Regions from separate parts of the Williamsia sp. Y853 genome, predicted to be linked through region 2. Evidence: predicted binding sites of a transcription regulator. Region 2 holds the regulator's gene; the other holds the start of a gene.
The links. The regulator LexA, encoded in region 2, represses DNA repair genes until DNA is damaged. The targets are predictions, from matches to a motif close to CGAACANNTGTTCG.
Positions count from the first base shown of each region.

Region 1: a site for LexA is predicted at 3,627-3,640, ahead of AC1TPF_RS04420 (HNH endonuclease signature motif containing protein). Genes of this name have one in related genera too.

Region 1 covers NZ_JBXCJC010000001.1:895,062-902,016, reverse strand. Annotated here, with positions in the region: gene AC1TPF_RS04430 (cysteine hydrolase family protein) at 1-304, shown strand, start outside; gene AC1TPF_RS04425 (SulP family inorganic anion transporter) at 319-1,911, shown strand; gene AC1TPF_RS04420 (HNH endonuclease signature motif containing protein) at 1,995-3,566, opposite strand; gene AC1TPF_RS04415 (SDR family oxidoreductase) at 3,733-4,455, opposite strand; gene AC1TPF_RS04410 (helix-turn-helix transcriptional regulator) at 4,582-5,436, opposite strand; gene AC1TPF_RS04405 (universal stress protein) at 5,623-6,519, shown strand; gene AC1TPF_RS04400 (sulfurtransferase) at 6,552-6,955, opposite strand, start outside.
Region 2 covers NZ_JBXCJC010000003.1:242,375-249,329, forward strand. Annotated here, with positions in the region: gene AC1TPF_RS17285 (class III extradiol ring-cleavage dioxygenase family protein) at 1-187, shown strand, start outside; gene miaA (tRNA (adenosine(37)-N6)-dimethylallyltransferase MiaA) at 139-1,083, shown strand; gene dapF (diaminopimelate epimerase) at 1,121-2,011, shown strand; gene hflX (GTPase HflX) at 2,255-3,631, shown strand; gene AC1TPF_RS17305 (acyl-CoA dehydrogenase family protein) at 3,724-4,866, shown strand; gene lexA (transcriptional repressor LexA) at 4,969-5,688, opposite strand; gene AC1TPF_RS17315 (LysM peptidoglycan-binding domain-containing protein) at 5,879-6,385, shown strand; gene nrdR (transcriptional regulator NrdR) at 6,475-6,924, shown strand; gene hrpA (ATP-dependent RNA helicase HrpA) at 6,951-6,955, opposite strand, start outside.

The DNA.
Region 1 (6,955 bases), on a different contig from region 2:
CTTCTACGCCACCGAACTCCAGCAGATCCTCACCGACGCGGGCATCACCCAACTGCTGGTCACCGGGGTCACCACAGAGGTGTGCGTGCACACCACCACCCGGGAGGCGAACGACCGCGGATACGAGTGTCTGGTCGTATCCGACTGTGTTGGTTCATATTTCCCGGACTTCCAGCGAATCGGGCTGGAAATGATCTGCGCACAAGGTGGAATCTTCGGCTGGGTTGCCGATTCCGCGGCGGTCATTCCCGCCATTGCCGATCTACCCGTCAAGTCGGAACCCGCACCTGCCTCCCGAGGCTGAAGGAACCAGAAGTCATGACCACTGAAGTCAACGAAAAGACCCCTGTCCCTGCCGCGCCGGACGGACCCGTGACCATCCCCTGGTGGACCCGAGGTGACACCAACGCCTTCTTCGGCCTCGGATTCAACATCCTCGTCAACGTCCTGACCCTCACCGGACTCCTGATCTACGTCGTCGGCGTCAACGAAGGCGACGTCTTCGGTACCGTGCTCCCCGCCCTCGGCGTCGCCCTGATCCTGGGCAATCTCTACTACACGTGGTTGGCACGGCGCCTGGGCCGCAAGGAAAATCGCACCGACGTCACCGCTTTGCCCTACGGCCCGAGCGTTCCGCACATGTTCATCGTCGTGTTCGTGGTGATGTTGCCGGTGTACCTGAGCACCGACAACGCCGTCGCAGCCTGGCAAGCGGGTCTGGCATGGGCATTCATGATCGGCGTGATCGTGATGATCGGAGCCTTTGTGGGCCCGTACATCCGCAAGATCACGCCACGCGCAGCGATGCTCGGCACCCTGGCCGGTATCTCCATCACCTTCATCTCCATGCGGCCTGCCGCCCAGATGTGGGAGGCCGCATGGATCGGCTTGCCGGTACTGGCGATCATCTTGATCGGCTTCTTCACCAATGTTCGCCTGCCGGGCAATGTTCCGGTCGGTTTGGCTGCGCTGCTCGTCGGTACCGCCATCGGCTGGGCCGGCGGATTCATGGATGCACCGGCGGTCGGCGACGCCGTCGAGAACATCGCGCTGGGCATTCCCGACCAACGATTCGACATGCTGTTCGACGGTCTGGCCGACCTCGCACCACTTCTCGGCACCGCAATACCCCTCGGTATCTACAACTTCACCGAAGCGATGAGCAACGTGGAGAGCGCAGCTGCCGCGGGAGACAACTACAACCTACGCAGCGTGCTCCTCGCCGACGGTGCCGGCGCCTGCATCGGTGCCGGGTTCGGTTCCCCCTTCCCACCGGCGGTCTACATCGGCCACCCGGGGTGGAAGGACGCCGGTGGCCGGGCAAGTTATTCACTGGCCAGCGGTTTGGCGATCGGCCTGCTCTGTTTCCTGGGATTGTTCGGGATACTCGAAGCGCTGCTACCTGTTCCGGCGATCGTGCCGATTCTGCTGTACATCGGTTTGTTGATCGGCGCGCAGGCCTTCCAGGCGGTTCCACGGATCCACGCCATCGCGGTGGTCGCGGCAATCCTGCCCAACCTCGCGCAGTGGGCCCATGGGCTCATCGACAACGCTCTGGCTGCCGCCGGTACCAGTGCCGGTGAGGTCGGCTTGGGCGCATTGAACGAGGCGGGTGTGGTCTACGAAGGCCTCAAGGTACTCGGCGAGGGTGCGGTTCTGGTGGGCTTGGTGCTGGGCACCATGGTCACCTTCATCATCGACAAGAAGTTCCTGTACGCCGCCATCGCTTCTGCGGTCGGCGCCGTGCTGGCGTTCATCGGTCTCATCCACGCACCGGAGATCGCCTGGAATGCCGCCCCTGAAGTCGTGCTGGGCTACTTGTTCTTCGGAATCGTCTGCCTTGCATACTCATTCCTGCCCGGAGCAAAGGAGGAAGTCGTCCACGACGAGTCCGATGTGATGGCCGAGTAGCGATTGTCGACACAGCAGCGCCCCGGCCTGGCGGTCGGGGCGCTGCCCGTGCCGTGAAGTCCGAAACCTGCCCGAACCAGCGGTCATTCGATTTGATCGGGATTGTCGATGTCCGGTTCCGGTTCCGGTTCCGGTGGGACCTTAGATTCGCGTACGGTCAGTTCCGTCAGCTTTTCAGCCAACACCGCCCGGCGGTCGGCGAGAGTCTTTTCCCAGGCCGCTGCGAAGGTTTCGTTGACGTGCTGGGCACGGTTGACCCGCGGTTTGCGTTCTGGATCCACCGACGCTGGTGGTATCCAACCGACCCTGCCCTTGTCAGGACCCTCGGTGATCATCACCGTCTGCCACTGACCAGGGCCGTCGCCCACCAACTTGTGGTGTGGCGGGCACGCTGATCCCATCAGATCGATGTCGGTCAGCCCACCATTGATCCAGGCAATCAGGTGATGGGCCTCGACCCAGGTCGCCGGATTGGTGCAACCCGGGTGTGAACAGCCGCGGTCGCGGGCAAACAACGCCAACCGCTGACCCTTCTGCGCGGTGCGTTTGGCGCGGGCGAAATACAGCACCTCGGCGCTGTGGCTAGCGAACACCGCCAAGTATTTGTCCGAGCGCGCTGCCAGGTGCAGGGCTTCTTTGACCGGAATGTCCACGCCGGAGGCGGTTTTTGCGATGCCGGCACAGTCGTCGAGCTGTTGTTTGGTCATCGTGATGATCAGCTGCGCCGGCAACCCCCGATGCGATGTGCCGAGCAGGTTGCACTCCAGAATCGTTTTCAAGATCGCCTTCAAGGCATCGTGGCGCTGCTGGCCCATCGAGCGGGTATCACGCTCGGCGGCAGCCTTCATCAACTCCGGATCCTGCTTCGGATCATCGCTGGCCCCGGACGGCGAGTTCGGGTCGGCCGGATTATTCATGCCAGGTGCGGCCCAGACATCCATCACCGTCGTGAACAACGCCAACGTTTCCGGATCCAGCGTGCCCGAGATTTTGGCCATCAAGTCCACACCCTGATTACCCAAACTCACCGAACGTTTACGGGCCCGATCCGAATCGTCAGTCAACCGGCCATCGGGATCGACCCGGGCCAGCACTTGCCGGCCCGACGCCGCCAGTTGGGTGGGGTCCTGGCCGACGGCTTCTTCGGTCATCCAATGATCGACCACGTCATACACTGCCGAATCCGACGCTGACGGGATGTGTTTACGCACATCTAGCATCACATCCATATGTGCTGCGCCGATCAGTCCTTGGGACCAGGCCTGTTCGGCGGCAGGGCATTTCGGTGCCAGCTCGTCGCCCTGCATCGTGTGGAATCGGCCGACTGCTTCCAGGCCGCGGATCCTGGAGGTGGTTTGGCCTTTGGTCAACCGCAACTCGCTGCGGGTGAACCCGAACAGTGACGAATAGCCGGCATCGGTGAACGATGACCGGTTCGAGACCCGCAGCAGGTGACGCAACCCGGTGAACTCGAGCTTGCGGACGATCCGTTCATGCACCCGCACAATCTCATTGACTTCGGCATCCGACATATCCGACGACGAACAATCATTGATATCGGCAAGCAGCAACTCCAACTCGAGGTACTTACGCACCAACACCGGAACCGAAGACGAATCAACCGGAACCTCATCAGACGGATCGTCAGTCATCATGCCCCCCAGCACATCTGATCGAAAGCTTTCAACCAGAATACCCCGGAATACCCGATGTGTCGAATGTTTGTTCGAGCAATGGAGCTGGTGCCCCTGCAAGACAAACCCTCTGCGAGACAACGTGTTGCGCACCTCGTGCGGGTTACCAACCAGACCGGGATTCGCCCTACCGCTGCGCGGCCGGACGCACCACAATTTCGTTGACATCGACATCATCGGGTTGGTTGATGACAAACCCGATCGCGCGGGCAATCGCTGAAGGCGCAATCGTGTTGGCTCGGTACACCGCCATCGCCTCTTGTGCGCTCTTGTCGGTGATTGTCGAGGCCAGCTCGGATTCGACCACGCCCGGGGTGATCGTGGATACCCGAAGCCACGGCTCGCTCTCCTGCCGAAGGCCTTCGGTGATGGCCCAGGCGGCATACTTGGTCCCGCAATAGACCGCCGCGGTGGGCGACACCTGATGAGCCCCAACGGAAGCGATAGTGACCACATGCCCGCCGTGTTGCTCGGTGAACACCGGTAGGACCGCGTTGATGCCATACAGCAGCCCGCGCACGTTCACATCGATCATGCGTTCCCACTCGTCGACCTTGCCGGAGCTCAAGGGAGACAGCGGCATCACTCCGGCATTGTTGACCAGCACGTCCACCCGACCGTGCTCGGTGCGGGCTGCCTCCACGAAAGCCTGAACGTCACCGCGGTCGGTCACATCCAGGGTGTGCGCGGCGGCTCGGCCGCCGGATGCCTCGATCCGCTCGACGAGTGCGTGCAGGCGGTCGATCCGTCGGGCACCCAGCACAACGGTGCAGCCCTGTTCGGCCAGGTGCAGTGCGGTTGCCTCGCCGATTCCGCTGGAAGCGCCGGTGATGAGAACGATCTTGTCCATCGGTTATGTCCTTGTCTCGTACGGATTTTGATTCCGATTACCATGATGGTCGCGGAATCATTTGCGTACCAGGACTTATCGACCCGAGGAGTGGCACACCCAGCCTCAGACAGCCGTCGGACTCGGTCAGCTGCGACGGGATCCGGGTTCGGCTGCCTGCGAACGGGTCGCGACCAGGGCACCGAGAAGGCGAAGAGCGTCGCGGGCCGGGGTACCGGGTTCCGCGGTATACACGATCAGTTGCTGCCCAGGCGCTTCCCGGATGTCGAACACCTGGACGTCCAAGGTGAATTCGCCGGCATCGGGGTGTACGAAGTGTTTGGACTCCGACGTCTTTCCTCGGACCTCATGTCGCTTCCAATACCGGCGGAACTCGGTGTTGGCGAGCAGTTGCTCCAGCAGCTCCCGAAGCTCGGCGTCAGAGCCGTCCCGGCCGATCACCGTTCGCAAGTTGGCCGCACAGGTCTCGGCCGAAAGATGCCACCGGGCAAAGAACGTCGGTGCCGCCGGATCGAGGAACACCATCAACGCCACATTGTCAAAACTCTCGAACGGCGAATAGAGCTCGTCGGCAAGGGCATTGGAAGCCAGGACGTCGAGTCTGTCGTTGATGATCATCGCCGGCGTATCGGTCCAGGCATCGAGCATGATCTGCAGCTTTGGTGACGGACGTGCGCGCCTGGACACCGGGCTCGGACGAAAGGCGACATCGGCAAGCTGGAAAAGGTGTTCTCTCCCACCGCTGTCGAGCCGGAGCGCTCTGGCCAACGCATTCAGCACGGCCGCCGACGGATGTCTTTCGCGCCCCTGTTCCAGACGCGCGTAATAGTCCACACTCACCCCGGCGAGCGTGGCGATCTCCTCGCGACGGAGCCCGGCCACCCGCCGGTGACCGGTCGAACCCGGCATCCCGACGTCTGCGGGCGTCACCGCGGCCCGCCGGGCCTGCAGGTAGGCCCCTAGTTCTCCCTGTTTGTTCACTGCGTTCACCTTAGGTGCGACATCGTCGGTGAGCCAGGGTGCCGCGCTCCCTGGATGATGACGGCCTCGACATCCGCGGCGACCTCTGGTTCGTTGTAACCACACACACCCGGGCATAGAGTTCGAACTGCGCCGGACATTCGATCGGACCAGTCCGGCAGGTGATGCGAGAGACGAGGACGTGGGATGAACGCCGAGGCAAGCAGCGCACCGGTAGTTGTCGGGATCGACGGTTCAGAGGGCTCCCTGGGTGCCGCACGGTGGGCAGCGGATTTTGCCGCCCGTAGCGGATCTCCACTGCAGTTGCTGCACGCCATCCCCCGGCTCGAGTGGTACTTCGCGAACGCGATGGTGTTCAGCCCGGAGTCGCTGGCCGAAGAACTCGCCGCCGACGGCAACAAGAAGCTCGACGATGCCGAGAGCGTCGTCCGCGAACGCCACCCCGAATTGACGATCGGCCGCCGGATCGTCAATGAATCCGTGCCCACCGTCTTTGCCGAGAGCTCGGAGACCGCGCGCTTGATCGTTGTCGGCGCGCACTGGCACAACGCCGCGAGCGATCTGGTGCTCGGCGGCCACGTCATCCGGATCGTCAATCAGGCGAAGTGCCCCGTACTGGTCTGGCGCGAATCCGAGGCCACCCGCACCGGCAAACCGTTGCCGGTGGTGGTCGGCGTCGACGAATCCGAGAATTCCCTCCGTGCCATGCGTGCGGCGTTCTATGTCGCCGACACCCTTGGCGCACCGGTGACGGTGGCCCACATGTGGGAAACCGGTCCCGCGATCGGACTCGGATACGGCGAGGGTCCGGTCGACTGGAACCTGATGAACCTGTTGAAGTCCAATCAGGAAGAGAAGATGGACGAACTCCTGGCACCCCTGCGCAAGGAGTTCCCCGGCGCGCACATCCACAAGGTCTACACCGACAGCGGCCCGGCCAAGGGCCTCAAGAAGATGTCGCAGGAGGCCCAGTTGGTGGTGGTCGGAAGCCGGGGTCACGGCAAAATGGCCGGCGCTGTCCTCGGTTCGGTCAGCCAGAGCCTCATCCACCACGCCGAATGCTCTGTCTTGGTCGTTCGCTGACTTACCCGTTGCCGTGACCCCAGGCGTCTCGATCAGCGCAGTGACGAGCCCTTGACCAGCGGCAGGTCCGGGTTGGCGGCCCACGCGGTCATCGATCCGTCATAGATTGCGACGTCGGAGCGGCCGGCCTGCGCCAGCGCATGGGCCACACCGGTGGCCGCGATCCCGCCACCGCAGTAGGTGATCACCTTCTTGTCGGCGTCGAGCACACCCGCTTCGTCAAGGATTGCCTTCAACTCTTCGACCGGCTTGAAGCCACCGTTCTCCAGGTCCAGGACGTTGAAAACAGGCAGGTTGATACTGCCCGGGATGTGCCCGTTGCGGGCGTAATTCGTGGTCTCACCGCGGTAGGTGGCCTCGTCGAGGACGTTGACGATGATGGTCGACTCGTCGTCGATCGCCGCGAACACGTCATCGGTGGAACGAAGCAGTTCAG
Region 2 (6,955 bases):
GCAGCCGGAGTGCGAGATCTTCGGTGTCGATGGTCGGGGCCCGTGGCAGGTCGCCGCGGCAGCGACGCAGGGTTTTGCGGTCACACCCGAATTGCGTTATGCCGGAGCGCCGTTCGGTGTCGGATATAGCGTCGCCCTATGGGATCTGACACCGGGGGACCTGACGCCTGGGGACCCCGCATGGTGACCCCGATTGCCGTGATCGGTCCCACGGCCAGTGGCAAATCTGATCTGGCACTCGACATCGCCGAAGCACTCGGTGGCGACATCGTGAACATCGACGCGATGCAGCAGTACAAGGGGATGGACATCGGCACCGCAAAGGTGCCGGCCGGCGAGCGCCGCGGCATCGTTCACCATCAGATCGACGTCCTCGAGGTCACCGAGACCGCGACCGTCGCGCGCTACCAGCAGGCGGCGCGGGCCGACGTCGAGGCGCTGCTGGCGCAGGGTCGCACACCGGTCGTGGTCGGTGGGTCGATGATGTACATCCAGGCATTGCTCGACGACTGGAAGTTTCCGGCGACCGATCCGGAGATCCGCGGGCGCTACGAGGCCGACCTGGAACGGCTGGGTTCACTGGCGCTGCACGATCAGCTGGGCACGGTCGATCCCGAAGCCGCCCGCAACATCCTCGACACCGACGGCAGGCGCATCGTGCGCGCGCTGGAGGTGGTGGAGCTGACCGGGCAACCGTTTGCCGCCTCGGCACCGACAATCGGTGAACCACGTTGGGACACAACCATCATCGCGCTTGATCGCGATACCGCAGAGCTCGACGACCGCATCGCGTCGCGGACCGAACAGATGTTTTCGCAGGGGTTTGTCGATGAGGTGCAGGCGCTGTTGTCGCAGGGCCTGCGCGAGGGTGTCACCGCGGCGCGGGCGATCGGATATTCGCAGGTGATCGCCGCCCTCGACGGCGAATACGACCTCGCACAGGCGCAGGAACTGACGTTCATCGGCACCCGCCGCTACGTGCGCAGGCAGCGGTCGTGGTTCCGGCGCGACCCGCGGGTGCACTGGCTCGATGCGGCGACACCCGATCTGCTCGGTCAGGCGTTACGCGCCGCAGGCAGGTGAGAACCGGACAGACCCCAGGACGGGTAGTCTTGACGAAATGTTCGGGCGTGTTGATTTTGTGAAGGGGCACGGCACGGAGAACGACTTCGTGCTGTTGCCCGATGCCGGGGTGCAACTGGATCTGACACCCGATTTCGTGTCGGCACTCTGTGATCGCCACCGTGGTATCGGTGCTGATGGTGTGCTCCGAGTGGCCACTGCAGGCGCACTGCTCGGTGCCGGAGTCCTCGAGGTGCTCCCACCCGGCGTCGCCGGGGATGACTGGTTCATGGATTACCGCAACGGTGACGGATCGGTTGCAGAGATGTGTGGCAACGGGGTGCGGGTTTTTGCGCACTACCTCGCCGCACACGATCTGGTGACCGGGCGGACCTTCACGGTCGGCTCGCGCGCAGGTGGGCGCGAAGTGACCGTCCACCATCTGACCGAATCCTCGGCCGACGTCAGTGTCCTGATGGGCCGGGCCCGCGCCGGCGTCGAAAGCAAGGCCACCATCGGAGACCAGACGTATTCGGGTTTGTCGGTCAACGTCGGCAATCCTCATCTGGCCTGCGTTGTCGAGGGCCTCACTCTCGAGCGTTTGAGGAACATCGACCTCACCGCGCCGATTGCCTTCGACCACAACGACTTTCCCGAAGGCGTCAACATCGAGCTGATGACACCGCTGGCCGAGTCGGCCGACGACGCGGTGGTCGGTGAGGTGTCGATGCGGGTGCACGAGCGCGGTGTGGGAGAGACCCGCAGCTGCGGCACCGGCACCGTCGCGGCGGCAAATGCGGCTTTGCGGTCGGTCGGGCGGAGCACCGGTGCGGTGGTCGTGAACGTTCCCGGTGGTGCGGTGACCGTCACTGTCGGTGAGAACGACAACGAGCTCCGTGGACCCTCGGTCTTGGTCGGTGCCGGAATGCTCAACGCAGGGTGGCGTTAAATCCGTTATGCAGCAGACCTGTCCGAATGTCACGATGTTCATCTCATGACTGAACACGAACCCGACTCGAACAAAGCCGACGCGAACGAAGCCGACGCGAACGAAGCCGATCCGAATACCCCCTACTCGGACGGCCCCGACGCAGACGGCCCCGACTCAGACTTTCCGGAGTCGAAAGCCCGAGCGCCACGCGCCCCGGAGGTTCACCTGCCGAACTTCCACAAGGGTCCGACGATCGGCGACATGCAACTCGACGATCGTGCGTCGTTGCGACGGGTTGCAGGTCTGTCCACCGAACTCACCGACGTCACCGAGGTCGAATACCGGCAGCTTCGCCTCGAACGGGTCGTTCTGGTCGGTGTCTGGCTGCAGGGAAGCACCACCGCCCAGGCGGAATCGAGTCTTGCCGAACTCAAGGCCCTGGCCGAGACCGCCGGGTCCGAGGTGCTCGAAGGTCTCATCCAACGTCGGGACAAGCCGGATCCGGCCACCTACATCGGATCGGGCAAATCCCATGAACTTCGCGACATCGTCGAGGCCACCGGTGCCGACACCGTCATCTGCGATGGTGAACTGACGCCCGCACAGCTCACCGCGCTGGAGAAGGTGGTGAAGGTCAAGGTCATCGACCGCACCGCCCTTATCCTCGACATCTTCGCCCAGCACGCCACGTCGCGCGAGGGCAAGGCTCAGGTCGCGTTGGCCCAGATGGAATACATGCTGCCGCGTCTTCGCGGTTGGGGTGAATCGATGTCCCGTCAGGCCGGTGGCCGGGCGGGCAGCAACGGTGGCGTGGGTCTGCGTGGTCCCGGTGAGACGAAGATCGAGACGGACCGCCGCCGTATCCGCGAGCGGATGGCGAAGTTGCGCCGCGAGATCCGTGAGATGAAGACGTCGCGAAACACCAAGCGCACCAAGCGGAAAGAGTCCGCTGTCGCATCGGTCACGATCGTCGGTTACACCAACGCGGGCAAGTCCAGTCTGATCAACGCGATGACCGGATCAGGTGTGCTGGTGCAGAATGCGCTGTTCGCCACCCTCGATCCGACAACCCGGAAGATGTCCCTCGACGACGGTCGAGAAATCGTGGTCACCGACACCGTCGGATTTGTCCGGCACCTGCCCACCCAGCTGGTCGAGGCGTTCCGTTCGACCCTGGAAGAGGTCATCGACGCAGATCTGCTGTTGCACATCGTCGATGGTTCGGACCCGATTCCCACCGAGCAGATCAGCGCGGTGCGCAAGGTCGTCGATCAGGTGATCCAGGACGAGAAGGCAACCGCACCACCGGAGCTTCTCGTGGTGAACAAGATCGACGTCGCCGATCCGACGGTCCTGACACAGCTTCGCAGTCTGTTCCCCGACGCGGTCTTCATCTCGGCGGCCACGGGCGAAGGTATCCCGGAACTGCTCGAGCGGGTCCGCGAGTTGGTGTCGCGGCATGACGTCCATGTCACCGTCCGGGTGCCGTACTCCCGGGGTGACCTGGTCTCACGCATCCACGCCGAAGGCGATGTGTCGCGGGAGGAGCACGGAGCCGATGGCACGGAGATCGTCGCCAGTGTGCCTTCTGCGCTGGCCAGCCAGCTGGCCGAGTTCGCCGCATCTGATCTGTTCTAAAAATCCAGGCCTCCAGGCCCTTGGGCAAAATGTAGAATCCCGTTACAGTTACTGGCACGTCCGCGTTTTGACACCTCGTTATGGAGACCTTGATGGAACGTACGATTTTCGAGCCTGAACATCTTCTGTACCGCGATTCGTACAGAAGCTTCCTCGAACAGCATGTGGCGCCGTATCACGCCCGCTGGGAAGAGCAGAACATCGTCGATCGTGATGTGTGGATCGAAGCGGGTAAGAACGGCTTCCTGGCCGTGGACGCTCCCGAAGAGTTCGGCGGCGGCGGAGTCGACGACTTCCGCTACCAGGCCATCGTCTCCGAAGAGTCCGCCAGGGGTGGGTACAGCGGTTTGGGCTTCACCCTGCACAACGACGTCATCGCGCCGTACCTGCTGGAACTGACCACCGAGGAGCAGAAGGCGCGCTGGCTTCCGGGATTCACCTCCGGCGAGCTCATCACCGCCATCGCCATGACCGAGCCCGGAACCGGTTCGGACCTGCAGGGCATCAAGACCAACGCCAAGAAAGACGGCGACCACTGGGTGCTCAACGGATCGAAGACCTTCATCACCAACGGCATCAACGCCGACCTGGTGATCGTGGTCGCGCGCACCGACCCCGAGGCCGGCGCGAAAGGTTTCAGCCTGCTGGTCATCGAGCGTGGCATGGAGGGCTTCGAACGCGGCCGCAACCTCGACAAGGTCGGCATGAAGGCGCAGGACACCGCCGAACTGAGTTTCGACAACGTCCGTGTGCCCGCCGAGAACCTGCTCGGTGAAGAAGGCCTCGGCTTCATCTACCTCATGCAGAACCTGCCTCGCGAACGCCTGTCGATCGCTGTTGTCGCCGCGGCGGCGATGGAGCAGGTGCTGGAGACCACCGTTCAGTACACCAAGGACCGCAAGGCCTTTGGTCGCTCGATCGGGAACTTTCAGAACACCCGGTTCCTGCTGGCCGAACTGGCGACGTCGACCACGACGACCCGCGTCTTCGTCGACCACTGCATCGGTCTGCTGAACGAGAAGAAGCTGACCGTCCCGGATGCCGCGATGGCCAAGTACTACGCCACCGAGAATCAGGTGCACCTGGTCGACCGGTGTCTGCAGCTGCACGGTGGATACGGCTACATGCGTGAATACTCGGTCGCCAAGGCATTCCTCGACTCTCGTGTGCAGACCATCTACGGCGGGACGACCGAGATCATGAAGGAAGTGATCGGACGTAGTCTCGGGGTCTGATCACCCAGTGGTCCCCTGAACTCGAAAGGCGGGGTGTACCGGGATATCCCGGTACACCCCGCCTTTGATCTGTATGAGAGTGATCTGCCTACGACTCGGAGGTCAGAGCCGACGCATCACAGTGACGACCTTGCCCAGGATGACGGCATCGTTACCCGGGATGGGATCGAACACCGGGTTGTGCGGCATCAGCCACACGGCGTCCTTGGTGCGCTTGAACGTCTTGATCGTGGCATCGCCGTCGATCATCGCCGCCACGATGTCGCCGTTGTCGGCAACATTCTGCTGGCGTACGACCACCCAGTCGCCGTCGCAGATCGCGGCGTCGATCATCGATTCACCGACGACCTTGAGCATGAACAGCGAACCTTCGCCCACCAGCTCTTTGGGGAGTGGGAAAACGTCTTCGACAGCTTGTTCGGCGAGGATCGGACCGCCGGCCGCGATCCGGCCGAGGACCGGGACGAACGTCGGCGTCGGCAGGGATTCGTCCGGTGCCTGAACCTGTCCGGCGGCTGTGGCCGGATTCAGATCGGTGTCCTGGATGTTCACCGCGCGAGGCCGGTTGTTCTCGCGCTGCAGGAAACCCTTGCGTTCCAGCGTGCGGAGCTGATGGGCGACGGACGATGTCGAGGTCAGGCCGACAGCGTCACCGATCTCCCGGATGCTCGGTGGGTAGCCGCGCTCGCGGACCGAGGTACGGATGACCTCGAGAACCGCTTTTTGGCGGGGGGTCAGTGAGCCCTCGGCGAGTGGTTCGGTGGCGACAACAGTGGTCGCGGTCCCGTCCGCCGGTGTCGGGGGCTGGGTTCTATCGGCCATCAGGTCCTCCAGTTCATGCGGTGTCGGGCGGGGTCCATGTCGACAAAGATAGTGCAAATGGTCACAAGTCTCAAACATTTGTTCGATCAGGCGTGGCGCTTTGTCGGAGGCCCGTGGTACTAATCGAACACTCTTTCAATCGAACGAGTGATCGAATAGGGATCGAACCGATGACCGAGGACTGAACCCCATGACTGCAGCCACCACCATTATCCGGCCGGCCACAGCTCGGCCTGTTCACCACCCCGAGAGCGGTACCCGCACGCGCACCACGCGCCCGGTACGGCCCGAGGACACATCACGCCCGGCCGGTCGCCGTCTGCCTGCGCAGCGCCGGGTGGCCGTCTCGTGTGCCGATTCGCGTAACTCCGAGCGGCGGATACCGACCGCTCGCGAGATGGTCTTCGCCCGCAGGCGCGCCTGGGCGGGCGCAGCGGTCGCCGGTGTCGGTCTGATGCTCGTGGTCGCCTTCATGACCTTCTTCGGCGGGGTCATGCAGCAGTCCGCGGATCCGGCCCGCGTCGGCACCGAGGTCGTCCGGGTCCAATCGGGGGAGTCGTTGGGCGCCATCGCCTCCCGCATCGCACCCGAGATGCCGACCGAAGCCGTGGTGGCGAAGATCATGGAGCTCAACGCCATGAACAACTCGGCACTGTCGGTGGGCCAGGCATTGGTCACGCCCGTCTACGCGAGGTAGACGTGGAGGGGCTGCAATCCCGGACGGTATCCTCGGAGTCACAGTGTCTGGTCACTCCGCCCAGGCCGTCGACCGTCGAGGATTCGTGCATGCATTGCCCGTTTTGCAAGAACGAGGACACCCGCGTAGTCGATTCGCGAGTGGCGGACGAGGGGCAGGCCATCCGTCGCCGCCGCGCCTGTTCGCAGTGTGCACGCCGTTTCACCACGGTGGAGACCGCGGTGCTCTCGGTGGTCAAACGGACCGGCGTCACGGAACCGTTCAGTCGCGAGAAGGTCATGCGCGGCGTCCGCCGGGCCTGCCAGGGCCGTTCGGTCGACGACGACAAATTGCAGCATCTTGCGCAGCAGGTGGAAGAAGCAGTGCGGGCATCAGGTTCGGCGGAGGTACCGGCCAATGAGGTCGGCCTGGCCATCCTCGGCCCGCTTCGCGATCTCGACGAGGTCGCATACCTGCGGTTCGCCTCTGTCTACCGGTCATTCGACTCGGTGGACGATTTCCAGAAAGAAATCGACGACCTCCGATCAAGCAAGTCCTAGCGTCACTACCGCAAGTCCTAGCGCCGCTACC